2 regions of the Microbacterium sp. AISO3 genome follow, and region 2 is predicted to be linked to the other one. Evidence: predicted binding sites of a transcription regulator. Region 2 holds the regulator's gene; the other holds the start of a gene.
The links. Region 2 encodes HspR, which represses chaperone genes until heat shock. Its sites were predicted from a motif close to AAGTTGAGTCNNNNNGACTCAACTT; they were not measured.
Positions count from the first base shown of each region.

Region 1: CBF90_RS09275 (Hsp20/alpha crystallin family protein) is a predicted target of HspR. The motif match lies at 5,827-5,851, and genes of this name have one in related genera.

Region 1 covers NZ_NHRF01000005.1:105,618-121,088, forward strand. The annotation lists gene CBF90_RS09240 (DUF4383 domain-containing protein) at 1-322, opposite strand, end outside; gene CBF90_RS09245 (YdeI/OmpD-associated family protein) at 541-969, shown strand; gene CBF90_RS09250 (hypothetical protein) at 1,014-1,631, shown strand; tRNA gene CBF90_RS09255 (tRNA-Arg) at 1,709-1,781, shown strand; gene CBF90_RS09260 (FAD-binding protein) at 1,905-3,158, shown strand; gene CBF90_RS09265 (FUSC family protein) at 3,168-4,238, opposite strand; gene CBF90_RS09270 (L-serine ammonia-lyase) at 4,328-5,740, shown strand; gene CBF90_RS09275 (Hsp20/alpha crystallin family protein) at 5,891-6,316, shown strand; gene CBF90_RS09280 (HNH endonuclease signature motif containing protein) at 6,546-7,982, opposite strand; gene CBF90_RS09285 (MarR family winged helix-turn-helix transcriptional regulator) at 8,170-8,601, opposite strand; gene CBF90_RS09290 (DUF2207 domain-containing protein) at 8,637-10,436, shown strand; gene CBF90_RS09295 (hypothetical protein) at 10,723-11,055, shown strand; gene CBF90_RS09300 (sodium:calcium antiporter) at 11,132-12,196, opposite strand; gene CBF90_RS09305 (amidohydrolase) at 12,290-13,528, opposite strand; gene CBF90_RS09310 (VOC family protein) at 13,552-13,986, opposite strand; gene CBF90_RS09315 (lytic transglycosylase domain-containing protein) at 14,342-15,364, opposite strand.
Region 2 covers NZ_NHRF01000007.1:37,480-52,950, forward strand. The annotation lists gene CBF90_RS11315 (BCCT family transporter) at 1-910, shown strand, start outside; gene CBF90_RS11320 (GNAT family N-acetyltransferase) at 992-1,438, shown strand; gene CBF90_RS11325 (MFS transporter) at 1,445-2,902, opposite strand; gene CBF90_RS11330 (response regulator transcription factor) at 3,013-3,732, opposite strand; gene dnaK (molecular chaperone DnaK) at 4,063-5,931, shown strand; gene CBF90_RS11340 (nucleotide exchange factor GrpE) at 5,934-6,560, shown strand; gene CBF90_RS11345 (DnaJ C-terminal domain-containing protein) at 6,572-7,576, shown strand; gene CBF90_RS11350 (heat shock protein transcriptional repressor HspR) at 7,668-8,111, shown strand; gene CBF90_RS11355 (hypothetical protein) at 8,211-8,804, opposite strand; gene CBF90_RS11360 (glycosyltransferase) at 8,996-10,210, shown strand; gene CBF90_RS11365 (glycosyltransferase) at 10,213-11,319, shown strand; gene CBF90_RS11370 (hypothetical protein) at 11,249-11,509, opposite strand; gene CBF90_RS11375 (helix-turn-helix domain-containing protein) at 11,581-12,624, shown strand; gene CBF90_RS11380 (hypothetical protein) at 12,714-13,658, shown strand; gene CBF90_RS11385 (ATP-dependent Clp protease ATP-binding subunit) at 13,723-15,471, shown strand, end outside.

The DNA.
Region 1 (15,471 bases), on a different contig from region 2:
CGGCGGTGTTCAGGGCGAGCACATTCGCGGCGCTGTCCTGAATGAAGAAGCCGACGATGCCGAGCAGCAGGTAGGCCGCGCCGACGGTGATGTTGACGCCCTTCGCGGCGCGGACGCCGGAAAGGCCGCCGATGAGCAGCGCGGCACCGATCAGGAGGTGCGCGATGTTGTGCAGCGGGTTGACCTCGAAGATGCCGAGCAGCAGGCCACCCTCGGTGGCGATGAAGTCGACGCCCGCGGTCACGGTGAAGCCGAGGAGGCCGACGAGGATGTAGACGGCGCCGAAGATGATCGCCACGAGGCGGTTCGGTGATGTACGCATGAGGGTTCCCTCCCATTGGGCGACGGATGTCGCGGTGCTGCGGTTGTTCGGTGACAGGGGCAGATCGGTTTGCCACTGGGCGGGCCCGGAGCGTCCGATCTTGTGTGTTCGTCGATATCGATGGGGAGTCAGGCCCAGGCCGTGAAGCGAGGCTATGGTCAGCGAGTTCACGGCTCACCCTGCTTGTGTATTCGGGCGCCGCGGTGGTAATGAGAAGCGTGCGATTCGAGACGACGCTGTCCCAGTTCGGAAACAACACCGGCATCGAGGTGCCGTTCTCGATCCTGGATGCGCTCGGTGGCGGTCGTCGCCCCGCCGTCTCGGTCGCCGTCAACGGCTTCGCCTTCCGCAGCACGGTGGGGTCGATGCGGGGGCTTGCGCTCATCCCTTTCTCGGCGGAGCGGCGGCGCGAGAGCGGCCTCGCGGGAGGCGATGCGATCGTCGTCGACATCGAACTCGACGAGGCGCCGCGGGAGGTCGAGGTACCGACCGATCTCGCCGCCGCGCTGACGGACGCCGGCGCGGGGGAAGCGTTCGACCGACTGCCGCCGAGCGCGCGGAAGGCGCATGTCGGGAACGTCGAGTCCGCGAAGGCGCCGGAGACCCGCGCGAGGAGGATCGCGGCGATCATCGCCAAGCTCGGCTGAGGCGCGCGCCCCGTAGGATTGGGGTGAGGTGAGGAGGGGCAGCGTTGGCCACCCGTCAAGCGCGTACCAAGAGCTCGGAGATCGTCGCCGAAGGGCTGTACATCGCCTCCGCGGCGACCCGCCTCGCGCTCAAGAACGCCATCCTCGTCGACATCCTCGCCGACGGGCGCGATTTCGAGGCCGACCGCTTCCTGGACGACGCGCGCGACGCGCTCATCTCTCTCGCGGAGGAGGCCGAGGCCGACGCCGAGCGCACCCATCGCGAACGCAAGGCCGCGAGCGGCCGCTACAGCGACTCGGGCGGGACGCACGACTACCGCAGCCGGGACGTGTCGAATCTGCGTCGACGTCGCAAGCAGTCGCTGCGCATCGCCAAAGAGCTGCGCGAGCGCGCGGCCGACGAGGCGGAGCTGCGCAAGCTCATCGCTGATGCGCGGGAGGCCGCGTGGGCCGAGGTCGCCGGGAACATCGACCGCACGCTTCGCATCGAGGCGGCGCGGCCCGATCTCGAACCCGACTACGAGCGCATGCGCACGGCGCGCATGCAGGCCCTGCGGATGGTCGACCTCCCGCGTCTCCGCTCGCAGCGTCGCAATGTCCAGCGGCAGGCGGTCGAGCGCGATGAGGCCGTGGACTCCGCGGCCGCGCCGGTGATCGACTAGCCGTTCCGCGCTCGATTCGCTCTTTGCGCGAGAGCGGGCTATGCTTGACGACGGCCCGGGAGAGATTCCTAGGCACTGCGCCCGTAGCTCAATGGATAGAGCATCTGACTACGGATCAGAAGGTTAGGGGTTCGAGTCCCTTCGGGCGCACACTGTGTTGAGACAGTGAACGAGAAGCCTCCGCTCTGCGGGGGCTTCTTTGTTTTCCGTTCCACGCCGACGACTTTGTTGTTGTGCTGCACATTCTCAGCGGTCATCGCGTAGCGTGGGGGCGTGACCGAACGGAACTGGGCCGGAACACACACCTTCACCGCCGAAGCTGTACTCGCACCGACGACGATCGACGAGGCTCGACGCATGGTCGCCGCGCACGACCGCATCCGGTCGCTGGGCACACGGCATTCGTTCAACGACCTCGCCGACACGGCCGGCGTCCTGCTCGATCTCACCGGGCTCGACGCCGACATCATCGTCGATGAGGATGCGCGGACCGTGACGGTGGGAGCCGGAACGCGCTATGCCGTCGTCGCTCGGCACCTCGCCGATCACGGCTGGGCGCTGCACAACATGGGTTCACTGCCGCACATCTCCGTCGGTGGTGCGACGGCGACGTCGACGCACGGGTCGGGCGACGGCAACGGGTCGCTCGCGACGGCGGTGCGGGCGCTGGAGTTCATCACTCCGGACGGCGAGCTGCGCACGGTCTCGGCCGGTGACGCCGACTTCGCCGGCAGTGTCGTCCACCTCGGCGCACTCGGGCCGGTCGTCCGGCTGACGCTCGCGATCGAGCCGACCTACCAGGTGCGCCAGGACACCTATGCCGGGCTCACCTGGGACGATCTCTTGAAGCGCTTCGACGAGGTGACGGCGTCGGGCTACAGCGTCAGCGTCTTCACCCGCTGGAAGACGCCGGATGTCGGCGAAGTGTGGATCAAGGAGCGCCTCGACGCCGCGTCGGCCGCCGACATGCCGGAACGCGTGCTGAGCGCTCGGCGCGTCAGGGTCAAGGCGGACTCGCCCGCGGCCGACGGAGTCGACAACACGACCGAGCAGGGCGGCATCCCCGGGGATTGGTGCGAGCGTCTGCCGCACTTCCGCATCGACGCGACCCCGTCCAACGGCGACGAGATCCAGACCGAGTACTGGGTCGACCGTGCGGTGGCCGTCGAGGCGATCGCGGCCGTCCGCTCGATCGCCGACCGGGTCGAGCCCGCCCTTCTCGTGACCGAGCTGCGCACCGTCGCCGCCGATGACCTCTGGCTCTCTCCCGGGTTCGGGCGCGACAGTGTGTGCATCCACTTCACGTGGAAGAACGAACCGGATGCGGTCCGCGAGGCGATCGCGAATGTGGAGCGCGTGCTCGCTCCGTTCGACCCCCGGCCGCACTGGGGCAAGGTCTTCTCGATGCCCATCGGCGATTCGCTCCCGCGTCTCGCTGATTTCCGCGAGCTCGTGGCGCGCGTCGACCCGACCGGTAAGTTCTCGGGTCCGTACCTCGAGCGGGTGCTGGGCATCGCCGCTCGCTGATTCACCGGTTCACGAGAACGGGCGGGATGCCTCGATGATCCGGCTGAGATCGACGGCGGTGCGCGTCCACGGCGAGATGCGACCATCGCCGTCCGCGGGCACCGTTGCGACGACGCGGGCGAGCGCCTTCTCGGCATCCTCGACCGTGGCTGCCGTCGCCGGGTCGCCCAGAGGTCGTGCGACGGCTCGCGCTGTGGCCCGTACGGCCTCGGCGAGCTCGGCGCGCAGCGGCGCGGCGTCGGGGGTGAGGGGGAGGCCGTCGATGCCGTCGCCGAGCTCGATCGTCTGGCGCACAGTGTTCTCGAGCGCTCTCAAGCGACGGTCGTTCTCGGCCTCGATGCCGCGGCGGCGCCGAGCGAGCGGATGGGCTTTGCGGCTGCGGGCGGCCTCGCGCACGTCGGCCGAGACGGCGTCGAGGATCTCTCCGAGGTAGCGCTGGCCCGCCGAATCGGCGGGTTCGCCGGCGGCGACCGAGGTCGCCAGCATCTCGAGCCGGTCCGAGACCGCGTCGCGCAGCTGCGACAGGCGGGTGGAGGCCCGCCGGAGGTACAGGGGTGGGACGAGCGCGAGGTTGACGGCCACCCCGATGAGCACGCCGAACGCCATCGTCACGAGGTACGACACCGAGAAGCCGCCGGCGTCGTTCGCGCCCAGCAGCAGAACGAACAGCGCCGCGATGGCGATCCAGTCTCGGCCGGTGCCGAGAGCTCGGATGCCGCCGACGGCGACGCCCGCGGCGACGACGATCGCCACGCCGACGATCCGCGGGCTGGGTCCGGAGACGATCCACAGTCCCGCGAGGCCGATCGCGATGCCGATGGCCAGGCCTCCCAGCGCTTGCAGGCCCGCCTTGGCGGAGTCGGCGATCGTCGGGTACATGCTCACGAGCACGCCGAGCGGTGCGTAGTAGGAGTACTCGTCGTGCGCGAACGGCACATACGGCGCGAGGTACCAGGCGATCGCGGCGGCGAGGGCCGCCTTGCCGGCGAGCAGTAGGCGCGAGACCGCGAAGGCCTCGCCACCCGCGGTGCGCGCGGCTGCCTTGAGCGATGCCAGACGGGGGTGGGATGGGGTGGTCATCGGTCGCGACGATAGGCGCGTGGCGTATCCGTCGGCAGGCCCTTGACGTGGCCCGGTGCGTACGGCAGATGCTGGCGTAGCCTGGAGGTGTGAGCGCTTACGTCTCGGCGTTCGAGCTGTTCTCCATCGGTGTAGGACCCTCGAGCTCCCACACGGTCGGCCCGTTGCGCGCCGCCCGAGCTTTCGCCGTCGGGCTCGAGGCCGCCGGCAGGCTGCCCGAGGTCGTGCGCGTCGGTTGCGTGCTGTACGGGTCGCTCGGAGCGACCGGCATCGGGCACGGCACTCCCGACGCGGTGGTCGCGGGGTTGCAGGGCCACGCGCCCGAGACGGTCGATCCCGATGCGGTCCGCGCGGCGTGGACGAGCTGGACGGACGGCTCACCTCTGCTGCTCGCAGGCCGGCATCCGGTGCCGTTCTCGCGAGGCGATGTGACCTTCGAGCCGCGGACGCGACTGCCGGAGCATCCGAACGCGATGACGCTGAGCGCGTGGGATGCCGCCGGCCATCTCGTCGCGTCGGACACGTATCTCTCGGTCGGGGGTGGCTTCATCCGCCGGGCGGGGGCAGACGCCGCTCCGCGGGGAGCGGGAGGCGGACCGAGCAGCGATGTCGCGTGGCCGTACCGGTTCAGCACGGCGGCCGAGCTGCTCGAGCTGTGCGAGCGCGACGGGGTGAGCATCGCCGGGCTCGCGCGCCGCAACGAGGAGGCGCTTCGGCCCGAGGCTGAGGTCGCCGCGGGGCTCGACGCGATCTGGGATGCGATGTCGGGGTGCGTCGATGCGGGCTTGCGTGCCGAGGGCACGTTGCCCGGGATGCTGCGCGTGCGGCGGCGCGCGGGTGCGATGCGCGCGCAGCTCGAGGCGGCCGAAGCCGCGGGTGGACGGGAGCTCCCGGGGGAGTGGCTGGGTGCGTTCGCGCTCGCCGTCAACGAGGAGAACGCGTCGGGCGGACGCGTCGTCACCGCGCCCACCAACGGGGCCGCGGGGATTGTTCCTGCGGTGGCGATGTACTGGTGGCGGTTCGCGGCGGAGTCGCGCCTGGCCTCGGAGGATCTCGACCGTCGGCGCGGGATTCGGCGGTTCCTGTTGACCGCGACGGCGCTCGGCTCGCTCTTCAAGGCCAACGCCTCGATCTCGGGTGCGGAGGGCGGGTGTCAGGCCGAGGTCGGGTCCGCGTGCGCGATGGCGGCCGGGGGCCTGACGGCGGTCATGGGTGGCAGCAACGCGCAGATCGAGAACGCGGCGGAGATCGCGATGGAGCACCACCTCGGGCTCACGTGCGACCCGGTCGGCGGTCTCGTGCAGATCCCGTGCATCGAACGCAACGCGATCGCCGCGTCGACGGCGGTCACCGCTGCGCGCCTCGCGCTGCGGGGCGACGGGCAGCACTACGTCTCGCTGGATGCCGTCGTCGAGACGATGCGGCAGACGGGGATCGACATGTCGCACAAGTACAAGGAGACGAGCGAGGGCGGGCTCGCCGTCAACGTCGTCGAGTGCTGAGAGGCCCTTCCGCGCCCCGTCTCCGGGGCGCTGTTCGCCGTGCGAGAACCCTTGGCACTCGATGGGGGAGAGTGCTAATCTGAATGCAGTTGAGCCGACAGGGCTCAACTTCCAGATCTCAACATGAAGCATCAGAGAAGGGAAAGATCGATGGCTACTTACGACCCGTTCCGCGACCTCGACCGCATTGCCTCGAGCCTCTTCGACACGCGCCGCGGCCCCCGTCGCATGCCGATGGACCTCTACCGTGACGGCGACCACTACGTGATGACCGCCGACCTGCCGGGCATCGACCCGGGCTCGGTCGACATCGACGTCGACGGCCAGCTGTTGACCATCCGCGCCGAGCGCACGCTCGCGAGCGGTGACGGAGTGAAGTGGATCACGCGCGAGCGTGAAGCCGCGAGCTTCCTGCGCCAGCTGAACCTCGGCCAGGGCGTCGACACGGAGGGCATCGCCGCGACGTACAACAACGGCGTCCTCACCGTCACCATCCCGGTCAGCGAGAAGGCCAAGCCGCGCAAGGTCGAGGTCACGACCGACGCAGCCGCGCCGGTGGTGCCGATCGAGAACTGATCGCGCAGATCCGCGTTCGCACGACGGGCGGCCGCAGCTCCCTCGGGGGCGGCGGCCGCCCTTCGCGTGCGGGGCGGTGCCGAATGCGTCGCGGATGCGCGGATGCGCGGATGCGCGGATGCGCGGATGCGCCGATGCGTCGCGGCTGAGCCGATGCGTCACCGATGACCAACGGCGCGCGAGTCCGTCGTGCCCGGCCTCGGAACGTGCGCGGGCACACGCCCCGAACTCAGAACGGTGGAGATTCGTCCGTCGGTGGCCCGCCGCTTCCGGCATCCCGTGGCGGGCTCGCGGTGTCGATGGTGAAGCAGACGGCCGGTATGGGGACGTCTTCGCGGTAGGTCCTGCCGAGGGGTGAGGTCCATTCGAGAACCCCGCCTCCGATCTGTCTGACCTCCCACTTGGTGAACTGCTTCATCGAGTGGTGTCTTTGGCAGAGGTGGGCGAGGTTGAAGATGTGGGTGTGCCCGCCAAGGGCGTAATCGATCGTGTGGTCGATCTCGCACCGGATCGCGGCGCGCCGGCATCCGGGGAACCGGCAGTGCTGGTCCCGCACCATCAGGAGTTTCTTCATCGATGCGGTGGGCCGATAGGTGTCGATCTCGACCGGTGTGCGGATGACCGGGTCGATGAAGAGCCGGTCCCATTCGCTGACCTGCCCGGCGAGTCGTCGGACGGTGTCGGCATCGACGAGCCCGGCCCCGACGGCTTCGGCGGGGTTCTCGTCCTTGCCCATCAGTGTCCCCGCGGCGACGGCGACTTGCACGCGTGCCCGGATCGCCCCCAGCCCACCGGCCCGGTCGGTCCCGTAGGTCGGGTCGACCACGGGCGCGCCGCCGAGAACGAGGTCGCCCAGGATGTCCGCGCGCAGCTGGTCCATCGTCCGGGTATCGGCGGGCTCGCCCGCTTCTGCGGCATCCGCCGCCGAACTCTCCCCGGCATCCGCGCCGGCGCCCCGGCCAGCGGCATCCGCCCCGCCCGCCCCGGCACCGCCAGTGCCCGCGACCCGGGCGTCCTTCACCGACTGTCCCATCTGCGTGAGCCGGTCGAGCATCCCCGCCGCGATCACCGTGGGCAGACTGGCGACGAGGTTCGACATTCCGTCGGTTCCGTGGAACACGCGCACGCACCGTTCCGCGACCGCGGTCTTGTGCCGCTCTGTGAACGTCTGCGTATGCAACCGGGCCGCCAGGGTCTCCAGCGCACCCCGCACGCGGGAGGGCACATCCCGCTCACACACCCCGATCGCGGCCTCCGCGAACGAATCCCGCATCGCAGCCGGCACCCCCGCGCCGACGCGCACCACCAGATCCACGTGTCCGCGTTCGATCCGCCGCTGCACCCACGCGTCGAACACAGTGGGGTAGTCGTCGATGACCGTCATCGCGTGGTCGATCTCACCCTGCAGCCGGCGGTCGGTCAGCCGGGCCATCCCGGCCGCTTCGGCTGCCACCGACCGCAGCTCCATATCCGACGCCATGCCGCGCACGCCGTCGCGGCGCGCGTTGTGCAGGGCGGCGTGGCCCAGATCGGCCAGCGCCCGAGTGCGGGCGATGTCAGCGGCGTGAGAGAGGTCGAGCGCCTCCGCGTACCGCGAGAGAGCGAGCGCCTGCGACGGTGTGGGGGCCTCGCGTCCCACTTCGCCACCCACGCCATTCGCTGTCATGTTCCCATGGTGCCAGCAAGGTACGACATGTGAGTCGAATCTATGTTCGGTTAAAGAATGTCGGGTCACCGTCCCGCCTGGGGAGGAATCGACACCGCACGACGCCCCACGACACCGCACGACGCCCCACGACACCGCGCGACGCCCCACGACACCGCGGGACGCCGCCCGACCGCTCCGCCGGGCGTCAGGGCAGGCGGCGCAGCTTCGTCGTCAGCTGCTCGAGCTGCTCCAGCTCCTCGGTCGACAGCACCGACATCCGCTCGGCGATGGAGCGACCGTGGGCCGCAGCGAGCCGGCGGAAGGCTGAGACGCCCTCCGGGGTCGCCGTGAGCATTGCGCCGCGCCCATCCGTGGGGTCACCGCACTTGGTGATGAGGCCGCGCGAGACCATCCGGTCGACCAGGCGCGACACGCTCGGCTGGCTGATGAGCATGTTGGCTGTGACATCGCGCAGCCGTGCCCGATGACCGGTGCCGCGCACGACCGTGAGAAGGACGTCGTACTCGGCTTGCGTGAGCTCATCGCCGGCGAAGTCGTTGCTGATGTCGTCGAAGATCTCGTGCTGCGCGCGGAACAGGCTCTCCCACGCTGCCACGGCACGACGACGATCGCTCATGGCGACAACTTTACTGCCCGCCTAAGCTGGTCGGCATGATGCGTCGCACCCGGGCGGCACTCGCGGTCGTGGTCCTCATGCTGATCACAGGCCTTTTCGGACTGACGGCCCCCGCCGCGGCATCCGAAGACGAATCCGCCGATGTCGACGCGTTCGTCTTCGATTCGCTTTCCGTCGATTACACCCTCACCCGCGACGAGGACGGCACGGCGCGGATGCGGGTCGTCGAGACCTTCGTCGCCGAGTTCCCCGAGTCGGATCAGAACCGCGGCATGCGCCGTCTTCTGCCCGAGACCTACAACGGGCAGCCGCTGCATCCGCAGCTCATCTCCGTCACCGACGAGAACGGGCAGGCCCGTCCCGTCGACACCGACAGCGAGGACGGCACGCTCGGCATCCTGACGCGCGAGCCCGGGTACCTGCACGGGCGGAACACCTTCGTCTTCACCTACGACCTCGAAAACGTCGTGTGGGACTTCGCGGACACCGGGCTGGAGTTCTACTGGGACGTCAACGGCATCGACTGGAATCAGCCGTTCCGTGAGGTGACCGCGACGCTGCACATCGATCCCGTCCTCGCGGCCTCGCTCGCGGGGCGTCAGGCCTGCTACATCGGCGAGCAGGACAGCACGACTCCGTGTCCCGAGATCATCGCCTCACCGGACGGAACCACGATCACCGCCTCGGCGACCGACCTCGCACCGCACGAGACGCTCAGCTTCGCCGTCGGGTTCGACGAGGGCGCGTTCGAGGTATACGACACCGGGTTCCTGGCTTCGCCTCTGGGGTGGCTTCAGTCCGGGGCAGCGGTGCTCCTCGCCGGTGCCACCGGCTGGGCGCTGCGGAACCGCCGCCGGTACCTCCGCGACGATCCGGGGCGTCCGACGGTCATCGCGGAGTATGCACCGCCGCGCCGCATCGACGCACTCGATGCGGCGGTGCTGCTGCAGAAGACCTCGAAGGCGATTCCGGCCGAGATCCTCGAGCTCGCGCTCCTCGGTTCCATCCGCATCGTCGACGACGGCCACCGCCGCTGGGGGCGCGCGAAGCTGCAGGCGGAGCTCGTCGATCCCCGGGCCGCCGACGAGAACGGGCGCAGACTCCTGCGCGGCATGTTCCCGAATCACCGACGCGGTGAGGTCTACCGTTTCGGGACCTCCGACACGCGGCTGTCGTCCGAGTCCCAGCGGGCGCTGAAGATGGCGAAGGACAGCCTCCGCGGGCGCGACATGTACAAGCCGGTGCCGAGGGGAGTGCGCGGCTGGCCCGTCGCCGCCTGGGCGATCGCGGCGGGACTGGTGATCCTGTTCGGGGCGCTCGCGCTGAACGCATACGTCCACCCGGCGCTGCCCATCATCGGCATCGTGCTGGCGGGGGCGTCGTTCATCGTGGTCGTGTTCGCGGTCGCCGGCGATCCGTTGTCGGCCGCGGGCGCGGAGGTCCGTGATCACCTGCTCGGGCTCGACCTCTTCATCCGGTGGGCCGAGGCCGACCGCATCCGGATGCTGCAGTCGCCGACGGGCGCCGAGCGCGAACCGGTCGCGACGGACGACCCCCGCGAGGTCCTGCGGATCTACGAGCGTCTGCTGCCGTACGCCGTGCTGTTCGGCCGCGAGAAGGAGTGGGCCGAGCACCTGACGGCGGCCTACGCCGCAGCGGGTGTGAGTGCGCCGATCTGGTACTCCGGCTCGGGTGCCTTCGACGCCTCGTCCTTCTCCGCGGGCATCGGCACGCTCTCGTCGGCCGCGTCCTCGTCGTCGTCGACGTCGGGTGGCTCCAGCGGCGGCGGATCGGCCGGCGGGGGAGGCGGCGGAGGTGGTGGCGGCGGCGCCTGAGCGCTCGTCATCCGCGGCCGGCGCGCGACCCACGGACGCAGTTGAGGGCCCGACCGAAGAGGCATTCGGTCGGGCCCTCGTCCCTTTGCACCAAGAGTTTCCTGCAATCACATGCCGGTGGCTGCCACAGCAAAACAGCTACCGTGCGAGCACTCTATAACGACGAGGTAACGACGAGCAAGGGTTTTCCGTTATCTCTTCGTAATCATCGGAAACGCCGAGGCGCCACCTCGGCGGCATCCGGTTTTCGGCCTTCGCAGTGCCGCGGGTCTGTCAGGATGAGCGCGTGCACGCCCACGGCCGAGACACCGCCAGCGGACCCTTCGTGGTCACGCTCGTCGTCGACCTGCCGATCGCGAAGCCCGACGCCCTCGAGACGATCGCGTTCGTGTCGGATGGCGTCATCGAGAACGCAGGCACCGCCTTCCCGCGCGTGGGATTGGGGCGGGATGTGTGGGCCGAGGTGCAGATCCCCAAGTTCGCCGACCCGCCCCCGCTGGCGGTCGACGTGTGCTCGGACGTGTCATGGGATGTCGCGGCGACCGAGGCCGCGCGACTGGCCGATGCCCTCCGGCGGGTCGGATGGTCGGTGCGGTCGCCCCGATCGGACGAGGTCTGACCCGCTCACCCCGGCTGTGGGCTCACCCCGAGGCTGCGAGCTCACCCCGCGACTGCGGGCTCACCCCGCGGCCGGATCACCCCGCGACGGCGAAGAGCCCTGCCACCCCGGCAGCGTAGAGGACGAGCACGACCAGTGAATCGACGCCCATCCCGGCCACGCGCTTCGCGGGCCGGAAGATGAGTCCGACGACGTAGACGAGCGTCAGCAGCGCGGCCAGCGCGGTGAGGTAGATGTCAGCTCCATTCGCCTGCGGCAGCACGGCCCGCCCCGAGATCAGGGTGGCCACGAGGAACAGCACGGGCAGGAACGCATTGCCGCCGAAGATGTCGCTCATCGCGAGATTGTCATCGCCCTGGCGGATGGCCTGCAGCCCCGTGGAGATCTCCGGCAGCGCGGTCGCCAGTGCGAGGACGGTCGCTCCGAACAGGACCCCCGACAGGCCGATCTCGTCGGCGATGGCGTCGCCGACCCGTTCGAGCACGACACCGGCTCCGAGCGTCGCGAGCGCCGAGACGGCGAAGATCGCGACGACCGCGCGGGTGCGCATCGCGTGATGCGGATGCTGCGGCTTCGCGCGCCGGTGCCCCGGCCGGTGCTCGCTCGCACCGGGCGATGTGCCGTTCTCATGCCAGGGAAGGTGCTTCCCGGCGCGCTGCACGAGGAAGAGCCCCGCGAGCCACAGCGCCGCGATGAGCACGACGTCGGGGGTGAGGCGGGCCACGACGAGATCACCGGGTAGCTGGCTCCCCGCCATGACGACGGCGAGCACGGCGACCACGATCACGGCCTCGAGCACGAGGACGAGGGATGCTGCGCGATAGGTCAGCGGTCTGACCCCGTGCCCGCGCTTGCCGAACAGGTCGAGGATCACCAGCACCACGGTCTGCAGGGCGATGCCGCCGAGGATGTTGCCCACGGCGACCTCGAGATTGCCCGAGACGGCGGCGCTGACCGTGATGGCGATCTCGGGGAGGTTGGTCGCCACGGCAAGCACGATCAGTCCGCCGAACGCGCTGCCGATGTGCCAGCGCGCGTCGAGGACGTCGGTCGACTTCGAGAGCTGGATGCCGGCGACCCACACGACGGCGGCGGCAGCGGCGAACACCAGGAGGAGCAGCCAGAGGGGCAGGTTCGACATCCCCTCAGTGCACACCCGATCAGGCGTGTGCGTGTACCGCTTGCGTTCGCCCCCGGAACCGGCTCAGGACCCGGGACCGGTTCCGGATCCGGCTCAGCGGAGCCAGCTCGACCGGCCGAACCGCTCCCACCGCTCGACGATGTGCACGTCGCCGTCGTCGGTCGTCTCGAGCACCGTGGTTCCGCCGATGACCACGTGCTCGACGCGCGACTCCACGGCGAGCGGGTCGCCCGACCACAGAACGAGGTCGCCGTCGCGGCCGGCCTCGAGGGCGCCGACGCGGTCGTCGAGGCGCAGGATGCTGGCGGGGTTGGTGGTCAGCGCCTGCAGCGCGACATCCGCCGGGAGTCCCTCGCGCACCGCGAGGATCGCCTGCAGCCGGATCTGGTCGATCGGCACCACGGGGTGATCGGTCGTGATCGCGACCGTGACGCCCGCCGCGGCGATGAGGGCGAGAGCACCGATCGCCCGGTCGCGCAGCTCGACCTTCGAGCGCGAGGTGAGCATGGGCCCGAAGATGACGGGGATGCCCTTCTCGGCCAGGACGTCGGCGATCTTGTGCCCCTCGGTGCCGTGGTTCACGACGAGCCGGTAACCGAACTCCTCGGCCAGACGGATCGCGGTGACGATGTCGTCGTGCCGGTGGCTGTGCTGGTCCCACAGCAGCGTGCCGTCGAGCACCTCGGCGAGCGTCTCCTTGCCGAGATCGCGCTCGAACGGCTCGCCCTTGGCTGCCGCGGCATCCCGCTTGGCGACGTAGTTCTGTGCGCCGACGAAGGCGTCTCGCAGGACGGAGGCGACGCCCAGCCGGGTGGAGGGGGTCTGCTTCTTGTCGCCGTACACGCGCTTGGGGTTCTCGCCGAGGGCCGACTTCACCGACACGTTCTCGGCGATCACCTGCTCGTCGACGGTGCGTCCCCCCCAGGTCTTAATGGCGACGGTGCGCCCGCCGATCGGGTTGCCCGAACCCGGCTTGATGACGACGGAGGTGACACCGCCGCGCAGTGCGTCGCGGAACCCGACCTCGTCGATATCGATGCCGTCGAGCGCGCGGAAGCGGGCGCCGTTGGGGTCGGTCATCTCGTTGGTGTCGTTGCCCGACCATCCCTCGCCGTCCTCGTGGACGCCGAGGTGGCCGTGGGCCTCGACGAACCCGGGCAGGACCCAGCGTCCCGCGGCATCCACGACCTCCGCGCCCTCGGGAACGGGCGTCTCGGCGCCGCCCACGGCGGTGATCACGCCATCGGTGACGATCACCGTCCCGCCCTCGATGGCGGGTGCGGACACGGGGACGATGCGGCCGTTCACGACGGCGAGGATGCGGGGGGCCATGTCTCCGACCCTATGCCGGACGATCACTGGAGGCAGAACTCGTTGCCCTCGGGGTCTCGCATCTGCCAATACCGCTCGGGCCACGCACCCCACTGCTGTTCCACCAGCCGGACGACACTCGCCCCCAGCGCGACCAGGCGATCCTTCTCGGCATCCAGAGCCTCGGCCGTTGCGCGGCGAGCACCGTCGGCCGGTGCGACCGACACGTCGATATGCAGGCGGTTGCGCCCCCGCTTCGCGCCGTCAGCGTGGTGGAAGTACAGGCGAGGCCCGCGGCCCTCGGGATCTTCCGCGAGCCCTCGGCGGTCGAGGTCGTCATCGGTCAGGCCGGCATCGAGCTGTTGTCGGCGCATGTCGTCGGGCCAGTCGAGGCGCGGATAGCCGAAGACATCGGCCCAGAAATGCGAGAGCGCGCGTGGGTTGTCTGCGTAGAAGGTGATGTTGCCGAGCGTGTTCATGGTGACCTCCTCGTCGCGACCGACGGTACCCCCGACCACCGACACGGGGCGAGTACACCCGGCGTCGCGGCGAGGCAACGGGGCTGACCGCGGTGAGGCGTCGCCGTATCGTGAGCGGTTCACGAACTACAGGGAGGAACCACTATGAGCCTCAATGGGAACGTGCCCTTCGTCGCACCGGGTGAGATGCCCATCGACCCGATCGAGGAAGCCCCGACACTCGAGCCCACGGCCGAAGACCCGGTCGACGAGGACTGACCCGGCATCCCGAGCCCGCACACGGCGAAAGCGCACGTCCGCACGGTATCCGCGTGAGCGGACCGTGCGAACGTGCGCTTTCGTGAACTGGCAGAGATCAGTACCAGCCGGTCGACTGCGAGTGGCCCCATGCGCCGCAGGGCGAGCCGTAGCGGCCGGAGATGTAGCCGAGGCCCCAGCGAACCTGGGTGACGGCGCTGGTCTGCCAGTCGCCACCGGCCGAAGCCATCTTGCTGCCGGGAAGCGCCTGCGGGATGCCGTATGCACCGCTGCCGCTGTTGTAGGCCTGGTAGTTCCAGCCCGACTCCTTGTTCCACAGCGAGACGAGGCACGAGAACTGGTCCTGGCCCCAGCCGAACTCGCCGAGCATGTTGCTCGCGGCCTGCTGCGCGGCGCCGGGGGAGTTGTCTCCGGTCGAGGCGACGGCCGAAGCGGCGGGGGCGGACGACGACGAGGACGACGAGCGCGAGCTGTTCGAACGCTGCGCGGCAGCGGCCGCAGCGGCTTCCTCCTCGGCCTTCGCCTTCGCGGCTGCCTCGGCGGCCGCAGCCTCTTCGGCGGCGATCCGCGCGGCTTCCTCTTCGGCGGCCTTCTGCGCCTGAGCGGCCTCGAGGCGTCCGCGGAGGTCGGCCGTCTCGGCCTGCACGTCGTCGGTCGCGTCGGTCAGCTTGTCGGTCAGGTCGGGCAGGAGCAGCGTCGGGATGACGTCGGTGTCCTTCAGGCCCGCGATGCGCTCGCGCAGCTGCGACGTGTCGATCGTCGTGTCGCCCTCGATGGGGAGCGCCGCCGCCGACACATCGCCGGTCACCGTGGCGGCGTCCACGACGGATGCCTCGGCCGCGGCGACGGCGTCGCTCGTGGCCTGCTCGATCGCGCTCAGCGGCTTCGAGGTCGAGGTGGCCGCGGCGGTGACGAGCGCGGCGCGCTGCATGACGGGAGCGGGACCCGATGCCGTGGGCAGTGCGGCAGAGGCCGTCGTTCCCACCACCGCGGTCAGGCCCAGGGCCAGCCCGAGAGTGAGGGCAGCGGGGCGGACGAAGCGGCGGGATGCCGAGCTGGAGGCGGAGGTGGTGGAACGCCGCAGGTCGCGGCGGGTGGGCTGGCTTGACGAAGAAGTCATGCGAACAGGGGCGGTCCTTCGATGTTTGCGGGCACCGCGGCAGGCGGCGGGCGTCTCGGGCGGACGCACAAAACTCCCCGAGTCTGCGGGGTGAGTCTGGACGAGTC
Region 2 (15,471 bases):
CTTCGTGCTGTTCTCGGTGCTGTCGGGCGTGACGAAGGGGATGAAGTGGCTCTCCAACTTCAACCTCATCGTCGCCGGTCTTCTGCTGCTGTTCCTGCTCTTCGTCGGCCCGACGCAGTTCCTCCTGCGCGAATGGGTGCAGTCCATCGGCGCGTACATCCAGGACTTCATCGGTCTCTCGTTCACGGTCAGCGCTCTCCAGGGGGCGGCCGGCGAGGCCTGGCAGGCGCAGTGGACGTCGTTCTACTGGGGCTGGTGGATCTCGTGGGCGCCCTTCGTCGGCATCTTCATCGCGCGCGTCAGCAAGGGGCGCACGGTGCGCCAGTTCGTCGCGGGCGTTCTGCTCGTTCCCACGTTGATCGGCATCCTGTGGTTCGCCGTCCTCGGCGGCTCGGCGCTGTACCGCGAGCTCGAGCAGCCCGGATCGATGCTCGCCGCCGACGGGTCGGTGAACCTGCAGGGCGCCCTGTTCCAGCTGCTCGAAGGGCTGCCCGCCGGTGGTGTGCTGACCATCGGTGCCATCGTCCTGATCGCGGTGTTCTTCATCACCTCGGCCGACTCGGGGGCGCTCGTCATGGGCATGATCGCGACGGGCGGCAATCCCGAGCCGCCGCGCTGGGTGCGCACCTTCTTCGTCGTCATCACCGCCGCGCTCGCGAGCGCGCTCCTGCTGGCCGGAGGCCTGCAGGCGCTACAGACGGCGGCGATCCTCATCGCCCTGCCGTTCTCGATCGTGATGCTGCTGATGTGCTGGTCGACGGTGCTCGCCTTCCAGCGGGAACGTCGCGCTTACGCCCGCGCCGAGCGCGCGCAGTTCATCGAGCGCATCGGCGACCACTACGGGCTCGAGGTCGAGGAGCCGAACGAACGGGGAGTGCGCTTCCCGTGGATCGTCGGCAGGCGCGGCTGACACAGCTGCCGCGAATCGTCAGTGAACCGTCTCGAAGGCGCCGAGCACGACCGCTCGGCGCCTTCGTCGTACGCTGGGCGGATGCTCCCGGTGTCTTCCGCCCGTCTGACCGATGTTCCCGCCGAAACGCTCTACCGCCTGCTCTGGCTGCGCGTCAGCGTCTTCGTCGTCGAGCAGGCCGCTGCCTATCCGGAGCTGGACGGCCGCGACCTCGAGCCCGACACCGAGCTCTTCTGGATCGAAGACGACGGGCGGGTGCTGGCGACGCTCCGGCTGCTTCGCGATGCCTCGGGGAACGCCCGCATCGGCCGAGTGGCGACCGCGGCCGACGCGCGCGGCCGCGGTCTGTCTGCGCAGCTCATGCGCGCGGCGGTCGAGCGCGCCGGGGAGCGGTGGCCCGGTGCCGCGATCGACCTCGATGCGCAGAAGCACCTCGCCGACTGGTACGGGAGGTTCGGGTTCGCGATCAGCGGGGCGGAGTTCTCCGAGGACGACATCCCGCACGTCCCCATGCAGCGTCCCGCCTGAACCTGCTCAGCGGATGCGGGCCTGTCTCGGCAGTCGCACGAACAGCAGCAGCACGAGTCCGAGGAGCAGCACCACCGCGATGCCCAGGACGCCCCAGATGATGCTGCCGAACCAGGCGATGAACAGCGCCCACATCGCGGGGGAGAGGAAGCTCGCGACGCGTCCGGTCGTGGCGTAGAGGCCGAAGATCTCACCCTGCATGCCGGGAGGCGTCACACGGGCCAGTAGCGAACGGCTGGCGGCCTGCGCCGGGCCCACGCACCCCGAGAGGATCAGTCCGGCGATCCAGAACACGATCGATCCGGCATCCTGCAGGACGAACAGCAGCACGGCCACGGCGATGAGGCCCGACAGGGTCGCGACGATCACGGCGCGTGCCCCGAACCGGTCGTCGAATCGTCCGGCGACGATGGTGGACGCGCCGGCGACGAGGTTCGCGGCGATGCCGAAGATCATGACCTCCGTCGCCGAGAACCCGAACGCGCGTGCCGCCAGGACGCCGCCGAAGGCGAAGACGCCCGCCAGGCCGTCGCGGTACACCGCGCTCGCCAGGAGGAACCAGAACGTCGGGCGTTCCGTGCGGTACAGGCGGACGATGTCGGCCACCAGGTGCGCGTACGCCGCGAAGAAGCCGACCTTCTCCGTGGTGTGGGGCGCGGAGCGCTCGGGCACGTTCAGCATCAGCGGGATGGCGAAGACGATCGTCCACACGCCGCAGCCCACGGCGATGAGCCGGTAGGCGAGACCGTTGCTGGTGTCCATCCCGAACCAGTCGGCGAAGGTGAGGGCGACCACGAGGGCCAGGGCGATGATGCCGCCGATGTAGCCGAGGCCCCAGCCCAGACCGCTGACCCGTCCGATCGTGCGGGGGGTCGAGACCTCGACGAGCATGGCGTTGTAGTTGACGCCCGCGATCTCCGAGACGACGGCGCCGAGAGAGAGCACGATCGCGCCGTACCAGAAGAAGGCCGGGTCGGCGAAGGTGAAGAACAGGGCGAACTGCAGCAGCGCGAGGACGACGGTGAACACCCCGAGCCATCGCTTCTTCCGCCCCGACCGGTCGGCGGTCTGTCCCAGCACGGGGGCGAGCAGCAGGATCAGGATGCCGGCGGCGGTCGAGGCGACGCCGTAGCCGCTCGCCAATTCGGCCAGCGCCGCCTCCTTCACCGGGTCGGTGTCGGGCAGCGCCGCGATGTCGGCGGGGAGGAACGAGTCCGAGACGAGGAACAGCGACGCGAAGACGAACGTGAGGATGACGGAGTTGAAGGGCTGCGTCGCCCAGTCCCAGAGCGCCCACGACACGACGGCCTTGCGGGGGATCGGCTGCTCGTCGACGTCGCGGGTCCGCATGGCGGCGATGCGCCCGAGTGCCTGCGTGTCGGCGGCCGTCGGAGGCGCCGGCACGCCGGGATCGGATGCCTGCGGGGAGCGGCCCGCGCCGGGTGGGTCGGTCTCGGGTGACATGCCGGGCACGCTACGACCTCTCCGTGAACACTCGGTGCCGCCGGTCGGCGGCGCGTCGCGTCATCGCGACGGGGTCAGCGTATCCGTCGCCGGGCGGGGGAGCGTGCTTTTCAGTCGCGACGCGCGAACCGGTAGCCGATGCCGCGCACCGTCTCGATCCAGCGGCCCGTACGGCCGTCGTCGCCGAGCTTGCGCCGCAGGTTCATCAGGTGGACCTCGACCGCGTGGAGATCATGTCCGCTGACGTGTTCGCCGTGGGCGCCGCTCTGCCGGCGCAGCATGAGCGCGATCCACGCCTTCTCGATGACGTCGCCGGGGCGCTGCATGAGCGCCTGCAGGACGTCGAACTCGGAGCGTGTGAGATCCAGCGACCGGCCGTCGAGCTCGACGCGGCGCGAGCCGGGGTTCAGCCGCAGCCCGCCGGCTTCGAGCCACGCCCCCGGCGCCGCCTCGCCGGGCTGGAGGGCGCGGGGGCGGCGCATCAGGGCGTCGATCCGGGCGCGCAGCTCGTAGGGGCGCCAGGGTTTGATGACGTAGTCGTCGGCACCGCTGCGGAACCCCTCGACCGTCGCGGTCTCGTCGTCGACGGCGCTGATGATCAGCACGTACCCGTCGTGGAACGCCCGGATGCGGCGGACGGCCTCGAACCCGTCGATCCCGTCGAGCTTGACGTCGACGGTAGTGAGGTCGGGGCGCAGCAAGCGCACCGCGTCGACGCCGGCCGGGCCGTCGGGGAAGGCATGCACGGCGAAGCCGTGCTGTTCGAGGGTCTGAGTCAGCAGGTGACGGAGGTCGTCGTCATCCTCGATGACGACAGCGCTGCGAGTCATGAGCGCCTCCGTGCGCGCGGGAACGCTCGGCGACCGCCCATCGCGGGCTCGATGTCGACGAGAGGCGAGTTCGGGTTCACGCTTCTTGTCATGGGTGGACTCAACATATAGCGCTCCCCTGGGAGGATCCGATGATGCCGCCTCAGGCTTACTCAGCTTTTCCTCAGTCCATCGTCATGCGGCTGACGCTGCTTATCGTCGAACTTGATACGACCAGACTCAAGTTCTCTTGACAGGGTTTTCCGGCGCGAGTACAGTTGAGTCATCGCGGCTCAGGTTGGGCCGCCGCAGACTTCCGATCCATTCGAACCGCAAGTAAGGAGACAACTCATGGCACGTGCAGTGGGTATCGACCTGGGCACGACGAACTCCGTCGTGGCCGTCCTCGAGGGCGGCGAGCCCAAGGTCATCGCCAACGCCGAAGGGCTCCGTACGACCCCCTCGGTCGTCGCGTTCACCAAGGACGGCGAGGTCCTCGTCGGTGAGACCGCCAAGCGGCAGGCCGTCACCAACGTCGACCGCACGCTGACCTCGGTCAAGCGCCACATGGGCACCGACTGGAAGACCCAGTCGATCGACGGCAAGGCGTACACGCCGCAGGAGATCTCGGCCCGTATCCTCCAGAAGCTCAAGCGCGACGCCGAGCAGTACCTGGGTGACACGGTGACGGACGCCGTCATCACCGTCCCCGCGTACTTCAACGACGCCGAGCGCCAGGCCACCAAGGAGGCCGGCGAGATCGCGGGTCTCAACGTCCTGCGCATCATCAACGAGCCGACGGCCGCCGCGCTCGCCTACGGTCTCGACAAGGGCAAGGAGGACGAGCTCATCCTCGTCTTCGACCTCGGTGGCGGAACCTTCGACGTCTCGCTGCTCGAGGTGGGCAAGGACGACGACTTCTCGACCATCCAGGTGCGCGCCACCGCCGGTGACAACCGCCTCGGTGGTGACGACTGGGACCAGCGCATCGTCCAGTACCTGATCAAGCAGTTCAAGGACACGACCGGCGTCGACGTCTCCGGCGACAAGATCGCGCTGCAGCGCCTCAAGGAGGCCGCTGAGCAGGCGAAGAAGGAGCTCTCGAGCTCGCAGTCGACCTCGATCAACCTGCCTTACCTCTCGCTCACCGACTCGGGCCCCGTCTCGTTGTCCGAGACGCTGTCGCGCGCGAAGTTCGAGGACCTCACCAAGGACCTGCTCGACCGCACGAAGAAGCCGTTCGAGGACGTCATCCGCGAGGCCGGCATCAAGGTCGGCGACATCGACCACGTCGTGCTCGTGGGTGGTTCCACCCGTATGCCCGCCGTGTCGGAGCTCGTGAAGAAGGAAGCCGGCAAGGAGCCCAACAAGGGCGTGAACCCGGACGAGGTCGTCGCCGTCGGCGCCGCCCTGCAGGCCGGCGTCCTCAAGGGCGAGCGCAAGGACGTCCTCCTCATCGACGTGACCCCCCTGAGCCTCGGCATCGAGACCAAGGGCGGCATCATGACGAAGCTCATCGAGCGCAACACCGCCATCCCCACCAAGCGCAGCGAGACCTTCACGACCGCCGACGACAACCAGCCGTCGGTCGCCATCCAGGTCTTCCAGGGCGAGCGCGACTTCACCCGCGACAACAAGCCGCTCGGCACGTTCGAGCTCACGGGCATCGCACCGGCGCCCCGCGGCATCCCGCAGGTCGAGGTCACCTTCGACATCGACGCGAACGGCATCGTTCACGTCTCGGCGAAGGACAAGGGCACCGGCAAGGAGCAGTCGATGACGATCACCGGCGGCTCGTCGCTGCCGAAGGACGACATCGAGCGCATGGTGCGCGAGGCCGAGGAGCACGCGGCAGAGGACAAGAAGCGCCGCGAGGCCGCCGAGGTCCGCAACCAGGCCGAGACCCTGTCGTACTCGATCGAGAAGCTGATCGCCGACAACGCCGACAAGCTCCCCGAGGACGTCAAGTCCGAGGTCCAGGGCGACGTCGACGCGCTGAAGACCGCGCTCGCGGGCGATGACGACGAGGCCGTGAAGACCGCGTTCGAGAAGCTCAACGCATCGCAGGGCAAGCTCGGCGAGGCGATCTACGCGCAGGGTCAGGCCGACCAGGCGCCGGGAGCCCCGACCGACGCTCCCACCGGTGACACCGGTGCGGCGGCATCCGATGAGGACGTCGTCGACGCCGAGGTCGTCGAAGACGAGGACGAGAAGAAGTAATCATGACCAACAAGGACTTCGAAGAGCCGCACGGCGAAGACGAGGTCCTCGGCGGGAAGGGGTCGGACGCCCAGGCGTCCGGCCCCGACGCGCACGAGGCCTCCGAAGCATCGGATGCCGCCGACGCTGCGGCTGCGGACGACGAACTGACCATCGACGACATCCTCGGAGCGACGCAGTCCGACGAGGCGGCCGTCGCCGAGGCGCCGGCCGAGGAGCACGACCTGCTGCTCGACCTCAAGCGCGTGCAGGCCGAGTACGCCAACTACCGTCGGCGTACCGAGGACCAGCGCGAGGCCGAGATCGAGCGCGCCAAGGGGTCGGTCGCCAAGGGGCTGCTGCCCGTGCTCGACGACCTCGACCGTGCCGACAAGCACGGTGACCTCGTCGAGGGATCGCCGCTCGCTGTGATCGCGGACAAGCTCCGCGGGGTCGTGGCGCGCTTGGGTGTCGAGTCCTACGGCGCCGCCGGCGACGCCTTCGACCCGCAGCAGCACGAGGCGATCTTCCAGGCGCCCACCCCGGGCACGGCCGAGCCGACGATCCTCGAGGTCGTCGAGGTCGGCTACCGCCTCGGCAGCATCGAGCTGCGTCCGGCGAAGGTCGTCGTCGCCGTGCCGGCCGAATAGGAGGCAACGACATGGCCAGTCAGGACTGGTTCGACAAGGACTTCTACAAGGTGCTGGGCGTCTCCAAAGACGTCTCCGACAGCGACCTGAAGAAGACCTACCGCAAGCTCGCGCGCAAGTACCACCCCGACTCGACGCAGGGCGACCCCGCGGCCGAGGCGAAGTTCAAGGAGATCAGCGAGGCGTACTCCGTGCTCTCCGACAAGGAGCAGCGTGCCGAGTACGACCAGATCCGGGCGATGGGGTCGGGCAGCGCCCGCTTCACCGCGGGTGGCCAGGGCGCCGGTGGCTTCGAGGACGTCTTCAGCGCCTTCAACCAGGGTGCGCGGGGCGGCGCCGGAGCGCGCGGCGCCGACTTCGACGACATCTTCGCGATGTTCAACCAGCAGACCGGGCGGTCCAGTCGCTTCGGGTCGGGCGGCTTCGGCCGCTCGACCGGAGGGTTCCAGGGCTTCGGCGGCCCGCAGCGCGGCGCCGACGTCACGGCGCGGACGACGCTCGACTTCGCCACGGCGGTTCGCGGCGACACCGTCACGCTCCAGGGCGAGGACGGCAAGCCGTTCAAGGTGAAGATCCCGGCCGGGGTCAAGGACGGGCAGAAGATCCGGCTGCGCGGTCGCGGGCGTCCCTCGCCCGATGGCGGAGAGCCGGGCGACATCGTCGTGAGCGTGACCGTCCGGCCGCATCCGGTGTTCACGCGCGACGGACTCAACCTCCGTGTCGTGGTGCCGGTGACCTTCACCGAGGCAGCCCTCGGTGCCACGATCGAGGTACCGACACTGGGCGGCGACCCCGTCAAGCTGCGGGTCGCGCCCGGCACCCCGTCGGGTCGCGTCCTGCGGGTCAAGGGGCGCGGCGTGAGCACGTCCAAAGGCACGGGCGACCTTCTGGCGGAGGTTCAAATCGCCGTTCCCGCCCATCTCGACGAGGAGGCCCGAGCGGCCCTCGAACGTTTCGCGGAGGTCGAGCCCCGCGAGAACCCCCGCGCCGACCTGATGAACAAGGCGCGCGGCTGATCCACCCGCTGCTCGCTCGCCGTCCCCGATCCCACGGAACGGGGCGGCGGGCTGGACGGCGACACCCGCGACGCCCAGGAGGTGACCAACCATGGCTGAAGACGACATCGACGAGGACGCCCCGATCTTCGCGATCGCGGCCGCGGCGGAGCTCGCGGCCATGCACGCGCAGACCCTCCGGCAGTACGACCGGCTGGGCCTCGTGGTGCCCGGGCGCACGCAGGGAGGATCGCGTCGATACTCGCTGCGTCACATCCGGCAGCTGCGAGAAGTGGCGCGGATGTCTGCGGAGGGCATCAGCCTCCCCGCCATCGCGCGCATCTTGGAGCTCGAGAACGAGGTCGCTGGGCTCCGCCGCGAGGTGCGCGACCTCGAGCAACGACTGCGCGACGAGATGCAGCAGCGTCCCGGTGCGCGGGTCTTCGCCGCCGGCGCCACCGGCGCGGTCGTGACCCTACGTCACGGCGCGCGCGTGCGCCGGGCGACCGAGGTCGTGCTCTACCGCCGCCCCTCCGACCCGCCCGCGGGGGAGTGACCCCCCGTCGACTCGCCACGAACTGTGGATCCGGCCGCCCGGCATCCTCAGTTCCTGGCGAGTCGACGTCGTGCGCGACGTCGTGCGCGACGGTGGGGATCAGGCGGGTGGGAGGCGGAGGGTGCCAGCCGACTCGTCGAGGGTCAGGTCGTCGACGACGCGGAGCGAGCGGGCGAGGTGATCGAGCTCGTCCAGAACCGTTCCCACGCGCTCGCGGTCGCTGCACACGGCCGAGAGCGTCACGAGATGCGTCCCGGTGTCCCACGTGTACGAGACGAACGGCGGCGTCCGCGGATCGGGCGGCAGCGTCATCACGAGCTTCTCGCCCGCCCCGAGGTAGGGGGAGCGGAAGTCCTCGGTGTCGTCGTACTCCATCGGCATCATCGCCCGCGCGGTGCGTACCTGCGGCGTCGCTTCCTGCATCTGCGCGAGCACGACGACCAGCTCGGGGTCGGCCTTCCACATCCAGGCCCGTACGCGCCCGTTCGCGCGGCGCATGAGCATCGGCACGGCCTGGCTCGCAGCCCACGCCGCGAAGCGCCCGCCCGGGCGCGGCGCGGCGCCGATCGCGGCGTTCGCCTGGCTCAGCAGCATCCCGATGGCGCGCTTGCGGGCGCGGCGTCCGGAGAATCCGAATGATTCGGTGACGGGTACCCAGCGGGCGGGATCGGCATCGGCTTCGAGTCGGGCCATGACCACAGCCTAGGGATGCCGCCTGGGTGCTCGCCCCCGTCTGCCGCGCAGCCCGCGGCGCAGGCCCGTGCCGCTCGGTTTTCCCCAACGCCGCACCGCCTCCCGGAAGCCCCAAGACCGCTCGGGTAAGCTCGGGCCCGCCGCGTCGGCCACAGCCGGCGGCACTCCGCCGTACAGATTGGGCCTGACCCGTGACCGAATCCACGACGACCGAGGGTGTTCCCGCCGACAGTACGCGCGCGCCCCTGACCATCGTGATGGGCGCCGACACCTTCGCCCCCGACGTCAATGGCGCCGCCCGTTTCGCCGAGCGGCTCTCCGCCGGCCTGGCCGCCCGCGGTCACGACGTGCACGTCGTGACGCCGAGCGTGAAGCACTCGCAGTCGGGCATCTTCACCGAGAACATCGAGGGCGCCGACCTCACCGTCCACCGCCTGCCCGGGTGGCGCTGGTACCCGCACGACTGGCTGCGCTTCGTACTGCCCTGGCGCTCGAAGCACTACGCACGGCGCGTGCTCGACTCGGTCAAGCCCGACGTGGTCCACAGCCAGTCGCACATCGTCATCGGGCGCGGACTCACGCGCGAGGCGCGCAAGCGCGGCATCCCCGTCGTCGCGACCAACCACGTCATGGCCGAGAACGTCATCGACTTCACGACGCTCCCGCCGTTCCTCGACAAGATCATCATCAAGCTCTGCTGGGACGACGCCAAGCGCACGTTCCTGATGTCGCGTGCCGTGACCACGCCGACACGCAAGGCCGCGGAGTTCCTCGAGGGCACGATCGACATCTCGGGCGTCATCCCGATCAGCTGCGGCATCGACAAGCGCAACTACACCCCCGACCTCACCCCGCGCGAGCACCGCCGCATCCTGTTCGTCGGGCGCCTCACGACCGAGAAGCACGTCGAGGTCACCCTGAAGGCCGTCGCCAAGCTCGCCCCCGAGCTCGACGTCCACTTCGACATCGTCGGCGGCGGCGACCAGCGCCGGAACCTCGAGCAGACCGCGCAGCAGCTCGGCATCAGCGACCGCGTCACGTTCTATGGGCGTACCGACGAGGCCGACCTGCGGGCGGCCTACACGCGGGCCGACGTCTTCGCGATCGCGTCGATCGCCGAGCTGCAGTCGATCGCGACGATGGAGGCCATGGCCTCGGGGCTGCCCGTCGTCGCGGCGGATGCCGTCGCCCTGCCGCACCTCGTCCAGTCCGGTGTGAACGGCTACCTCTTCGAGCCCGGCAACGTCGACGATCTCGCCGACAAGCTGCGCCGGGTGCTCACCGCCTCTCCCGAGGAGTACCTGCGGATGCAGCAGGCCTCGCTCGACGGTGTCGAGATCCACGACATCGAGCGCACCCTCGACACTTTCGAGAAGCTCTACCGCGGCGAGCCGCTCGACGCGTGACGATGCGGCTCTTCTTCGACGCGCGCTACATCCGCACCGACTTCCACGACGGCATCAGCCGCTTCTCGCACGAGCTCGCGCACGCCGTCTTCGCGGCGGCCCCCGCCGAGGACGTCGAGGTCACGTTCATCGTGCACGACCCCGCGCAGGTTCCCTTCCTGCCGGAGGGGGCACCGCACGTCGTGCTGCACGCCCCCACGTCGATGCTCGAGCCGTTCGCGGCCCTGCGGCTGAACCGGCATCGGCCCGACGTGGTCTACTCACCCATGCAGACGATCGGCGCGCTCGGCCGGCGGTTCGCCCTCATCCTGACGCTTCACGACACGATCTACTACCGTCACCGCACGCCGCCCCGCGATCTGCCGTGGTTCGTGCGCCTGGGCTGGCGGCTCTTCCACCTCTCGTACGCGCCCCAGCGCGCCACGCTCAACGCCGCGGACCTCGTCGCGACCGTCAGCGAGACGAGCAAGCGGCAGTTCGCCGACGTGAAGCTGACCAAGCGCGAGGTGGTCGTCCTCCCCAACGCTCCGCAGCGTCTGGCGGATCTCGCGCCGTCGACGGCGATGCCGGGAGCCGCCAAGCCGCGCAACATCGTCTACATGGGCTCGTTCATGCCCTACAAGAACGTCGAGACGCTCGTCCGCGCGATGCAGTGGCTGCCCGGTCGTACGCTGCACCTGCTGAGCCGGATCTCCGACAGCCGGCGCGCCGAACTCGAGAAGCTCGCGCCCCCCGACGCCCGTATCGTCTTCCACGGCGGGGTGACGGATGCCGAGTACGCGGCCCTCCTGGCCGATGCGGGCACGCTCGCGACGCTGAGTCTGGACGAGGGGTACGGGCTGCCGATCGCCGAGGCGCTCGCGTTGGGGGTGCCGGCGGTGGTCAGCGACATGGAGATCTTCCACGAGGTCGGTGGTGACGGTGCGCTCTACGTGCCGCCCCGCGACCCGCGCGCGTTCGCGGCGGCCGTCGAGTCGCTCGACGACGATGCCGCTCGTGCGGCGCTGGTCGCGGCGGGTCGTGCCCACATCGCCCGGTTCACCTGGGCGGAATCGGCGTCGCGACTGCTCGCGGCATCGCGTCGCGCCCGTGCGCTCCGCGCCCGCTGACCTCGGCTGATCCCTCGACGCGGCGCCGGCTGGCGGTGGGGCGCGTCGGGGCGGCCTCGTCCCGCGGCGGCACGCGCGTCGCGTCGGTGGGCACTCGGCGGTAGCCGTCGCGCGCGACGACTGCGAGGGTGCCCGTCACCGCGGCGATGACGACGAGGGCGACGGCGAGAAGAAGCATGTCGGAATCCATGGCAGAAACGCTACGATGGGCGTCATCCTGCCGATACTGGCGGAGATGACGGTATTCGGAGGATTCCTGCCATGCACACGGTCGCCTGCGTCGTCCAGCCCGGATTCGCACCGTTCGAGTTCGGCCTCGCCTGCGAGGCGTTCGGTCTCGATCGCAGCGACGAGGGGATTCCGAACTTCGACTTCCGGGTCGTGGCGCCCGACCCCGGCGTGGTTCCGGCCAACCTCGCGTTCTCGCTGAACGTCGACGCGGGACTCGAGTTCGCCGACGAGGCCGACCTGGTGATCATCACGCCCATTCCGCGCGAGAGCTGGGATGCCGTCGACGAGCGAGTCACGGCGGTGGTTCGCCGCGCGGTCGAACGCGGGGCGTGGGTGCTCACGGTCTGCAGCGGCGCGTTCGCCGTGGCGGCGGCGGGTGTGCTCGACGGCAAGCGCGCCACGACGCACTGGCGCTACGCCGAGACCATGGCGCGCATGTATCCGCTCATCGAGGTCGACCCCGACGTGCTCTACGTGCAGTCCGACCGGATCATCACGTCGGCTGGCACCGCGGCCGGGCTCGACGCCTGCCTGCATCTGTTGCGGATCGAGCTCGGTGCCGAGGCGGCGAACACGATCGCCCGACGGATGGTCGTCCCGCCTCTCCGCGACGGCGGTCAAGCCCAGTTCATCGCCCGTCCTCTTCCCGAGGCGGCGTCGCTCTCGCTTGCGCCTATCACCGACTGGATGATCGCGAACCTCGACCTCGACCTCTCCGTCGACCTCCTCGCATCGCGCGCTCACATGTCGCCCCGGACCTTCGCGCGGCGGTTCAAGGCCGACTACGGCACGACGCCGGCGGCGTGGCTCGGGCGGCAGCGGATCCTGCGGGCCCAGCGCCTGCTCGAGCGCACCGACCTCGGGCTCGACCAGATCGCGGCCGACAGCGGATTCGGGTCGGCATCCGTCCTGCGCCAGAACTTCGCCCGGGCCCTGGGGCTCAGCCCGAGTGCGTATCGGGCGCGGTTCGCGTGCACACCCGAGGCGGTAGGAGCCGGTGTTCGCTCGACGCGGGAGGGCGTGCCGGATGTCGCTGCAGCGGAGCCGCGCTCCCTCGATGCGGCCGTCGCATGAGTGCAGCGCCGGTAGCTCACCGAGAGCTGCGCTCGGCCCGACGGGCTCTCGCGTGGGTGTGGCTCAGTGGGCCCGCATCGCTCGCGCTGATGACGGTCGGCGTCTTCGGCGCCGCCTATCTGATCGCCACGGTTCCGGGGGCGGGGCCGCTGACAGCGGAATCGTGGCACCATGCGCTCGAAGCGGTCGCCGCCGCGGGGGAGGTGGGGCTGCACGACTTCTTCGGCATCGCCGCCGTGGTGGCGACATTTCTCGTCGCGGCGGCCGCCGCTACGGCGTTCGGAGCCGAAGAGCAGTCGATGGCAGTGGTGACGAGGCAAGCGCTCTTCGGGTGCATCGTGGTGGGCGCCCTCCTTTTGGGCTTCCTTGCCGTGCTCACGGTGCCGGTGGCCGTCGTCACGCCGTCCGAGACGCCCCGGATCGTGGTGGTGCTGGCGCTGACGTGGATGGCGCTCCTCCTGACGCGGGCGGTGGAACGAGTCGCGGACGGTCGCGAGCGGAAGCGTCGTGCGCAGATCGCCCACGAGCGAGCCCGCGTTTATGGTGTCTCGGCCATTACGAGTGCGCCGCGTTCTCCCTGGGTCGCGACGGTGGCCCAGTTCGTTCTTCCGTTCATGATCTGGATGGGGGTGGCTGCCGCGATCTTCGTCGTCGGCCGGCTGCTCGATCAGCCGTGGTGGCAGAGTCTCGTGGGGATCGCCTGCGCCATCTACTACCCCAATCTGGTGCTCAGCGTCGTCTGGCGGGCGACGGCGGACCTGTCGCAACGCCCGGAGCTTCGGATCGCCGTGCAGGGGCTCGGGATCACGCTCGCCATCGGTTCGGCCCTTGCGCTCGCGCTGTCACTAGCCTCGGTGGAATTCCTGCGCCCGATCGGATGGTCATGCGCGCTCTTCACCGTGCTGCACGCTGTCGCCCTTTTCTTGCGAACCCGGCCTCGTCTTGCCCTGCTCGCGCATATCGAGACCCGTGTTACGCAGCGGTCTCTAGCGGCCTCGGCCGCGGGGGCGGCGGCGGGGGCCGTAGCGCCCTGAGCCTCGCGGTGATAAACTTGAGTCAGACAGGCTCAAGTTTGAGCCGAGAGATTTCAGGAGAGACATGAACGCCACGCAACAGCCCGGACAGGAGGAGGCGCAGAGCGCCCTCGAGCAGTTCGGCATCAACCTCACCGACCGTGCCCGCCAGGGGAAGCTCGACCCGGTCATCGGGCGTGACAGCGAGATCCGCCGCGTCAGCCAGGTGCTCACGCGGCGCACGAAGAACAACCCGGTCCTCATCGGCGAGCCCGGCGTCGGCAAGACCGCCGTCGTCGAAGGCCTCGCCCAGCGCATCGTCGCGGGCGACGTCGCCGAGAGCCTCAAGAACAAGGAGCTCGTCTCGCTCGACATCTCCGCTCTCGTGGCCGGCGCCATGTACCGCGGCCAGTTCGAGGAGCGGCTGAAGAGCGTGCTCAAGGAGATCACCGAGTCGGACGGCCGCATCATCACCTTCATCGACGAGCTGCACGTGCTGATGGGCGCGGGCGGCGGCGAGGGCTCGGTCGCGGCATCCAACATGCTCAAGCCCATGCTCGCCCGCGGTGAGCTCCGCCTCATCGGCGCGACCACCCTCGACGAGTACCGCGAGTTCATCGAGAAGGATGCCGCCCTCGAACGCCGCTTCCAGCAGGTCTACGTCGGCGAGCCGAGCGTCGAAGACACCATCGCGATCCTCCGCGGTCTCAAGGAGCGCTACGAAGCCCACCACAAGGTCGCGATCTCCGACGGCGCGCTCGTCGCCGCGGCATCCCTCTCGAACCGCTACATCCCGGCACGTCAGCTGCCCGACAAGGCGATCGACCTGATCGACGAGGCCGCGTCGCGCCTGCGCATGGAGATCGACTCCGCGCCGCTCGAGATCGACGAGCTGCGCCGGCACGTCGACCGGCTGAAGCTCGAAGAGCTCGCGCTCAAGAAGGAGAAGGATGCCGCGTCGCGCGAGCGTCTCGAGGCCCTGCGCGCGACGCTGAAGGACGAGCAGCAGAAGCTCGACGACTTGCAGGCGCGATGGGAGCGCGAGCGTGCCTCGCTGAACCGCGTCGGCGACCTCAAGACGCGACTCGACGCGGCTCGGGTCGAAGCCGAGCGGGCCCAGCGCGAGGGCAACCTCGAGAAGGCGTCGCGCCTGCTGTACGCCGAGATCCCGGCGCTCGAACGCGAGGTCATCGAGGCGGAGCGCGCCGAGACCGCCGTCGACGGTCCTGAGCGGATGGTCAACGAGCAGGTCACCGACGAAGACATCGCCGCCGTGATCGCCGCCTGGACCGGCATCCCCGTCGGGCGCCTGCTGCAGGGAGAGACCGAGAAGCTTGTGCGCCTCGAGTCCGAGCTCGGCAAGCGCCTCATCGGGCAGAAGACCGCCGTCAAGGCCGTCGCCGACGCCGTGCGCCGCTCACGCGCGGGCATCAGCGACCCCAACCGTCCCACCGGCTCGTTCCTGTTCCTGGGGCCGACCGGTGTCGGCAAGACCGAGCTAGCGAAGGCGCTCGCCGAGTTCCTCTTCGACGACGAGCACGCCATGGTGCGCATCGACATGTCGGAGTACGGCGAGAAGCACTCCGTGTCGCGGCTCGTCGGTGCCCCTCCCGGGTACATCGGCTACGAGCAGGGCGGCCAGCTCACCGAGGCCGTTCGGCGCCGTCCGTACTCGGTCGTGCTGCTCGACGAGGTCGAGAAGGCGCACCCCGAGGTCTTCGACGTGCTGCTGCAGGTCATGGACGACGGCCGCCTCACCGACGGTCAGGGCCGCACGGTCGACTTCCGCAACGTCATCCTGATCCTCACGTCCAACCTCGGATCGCCGATCCTC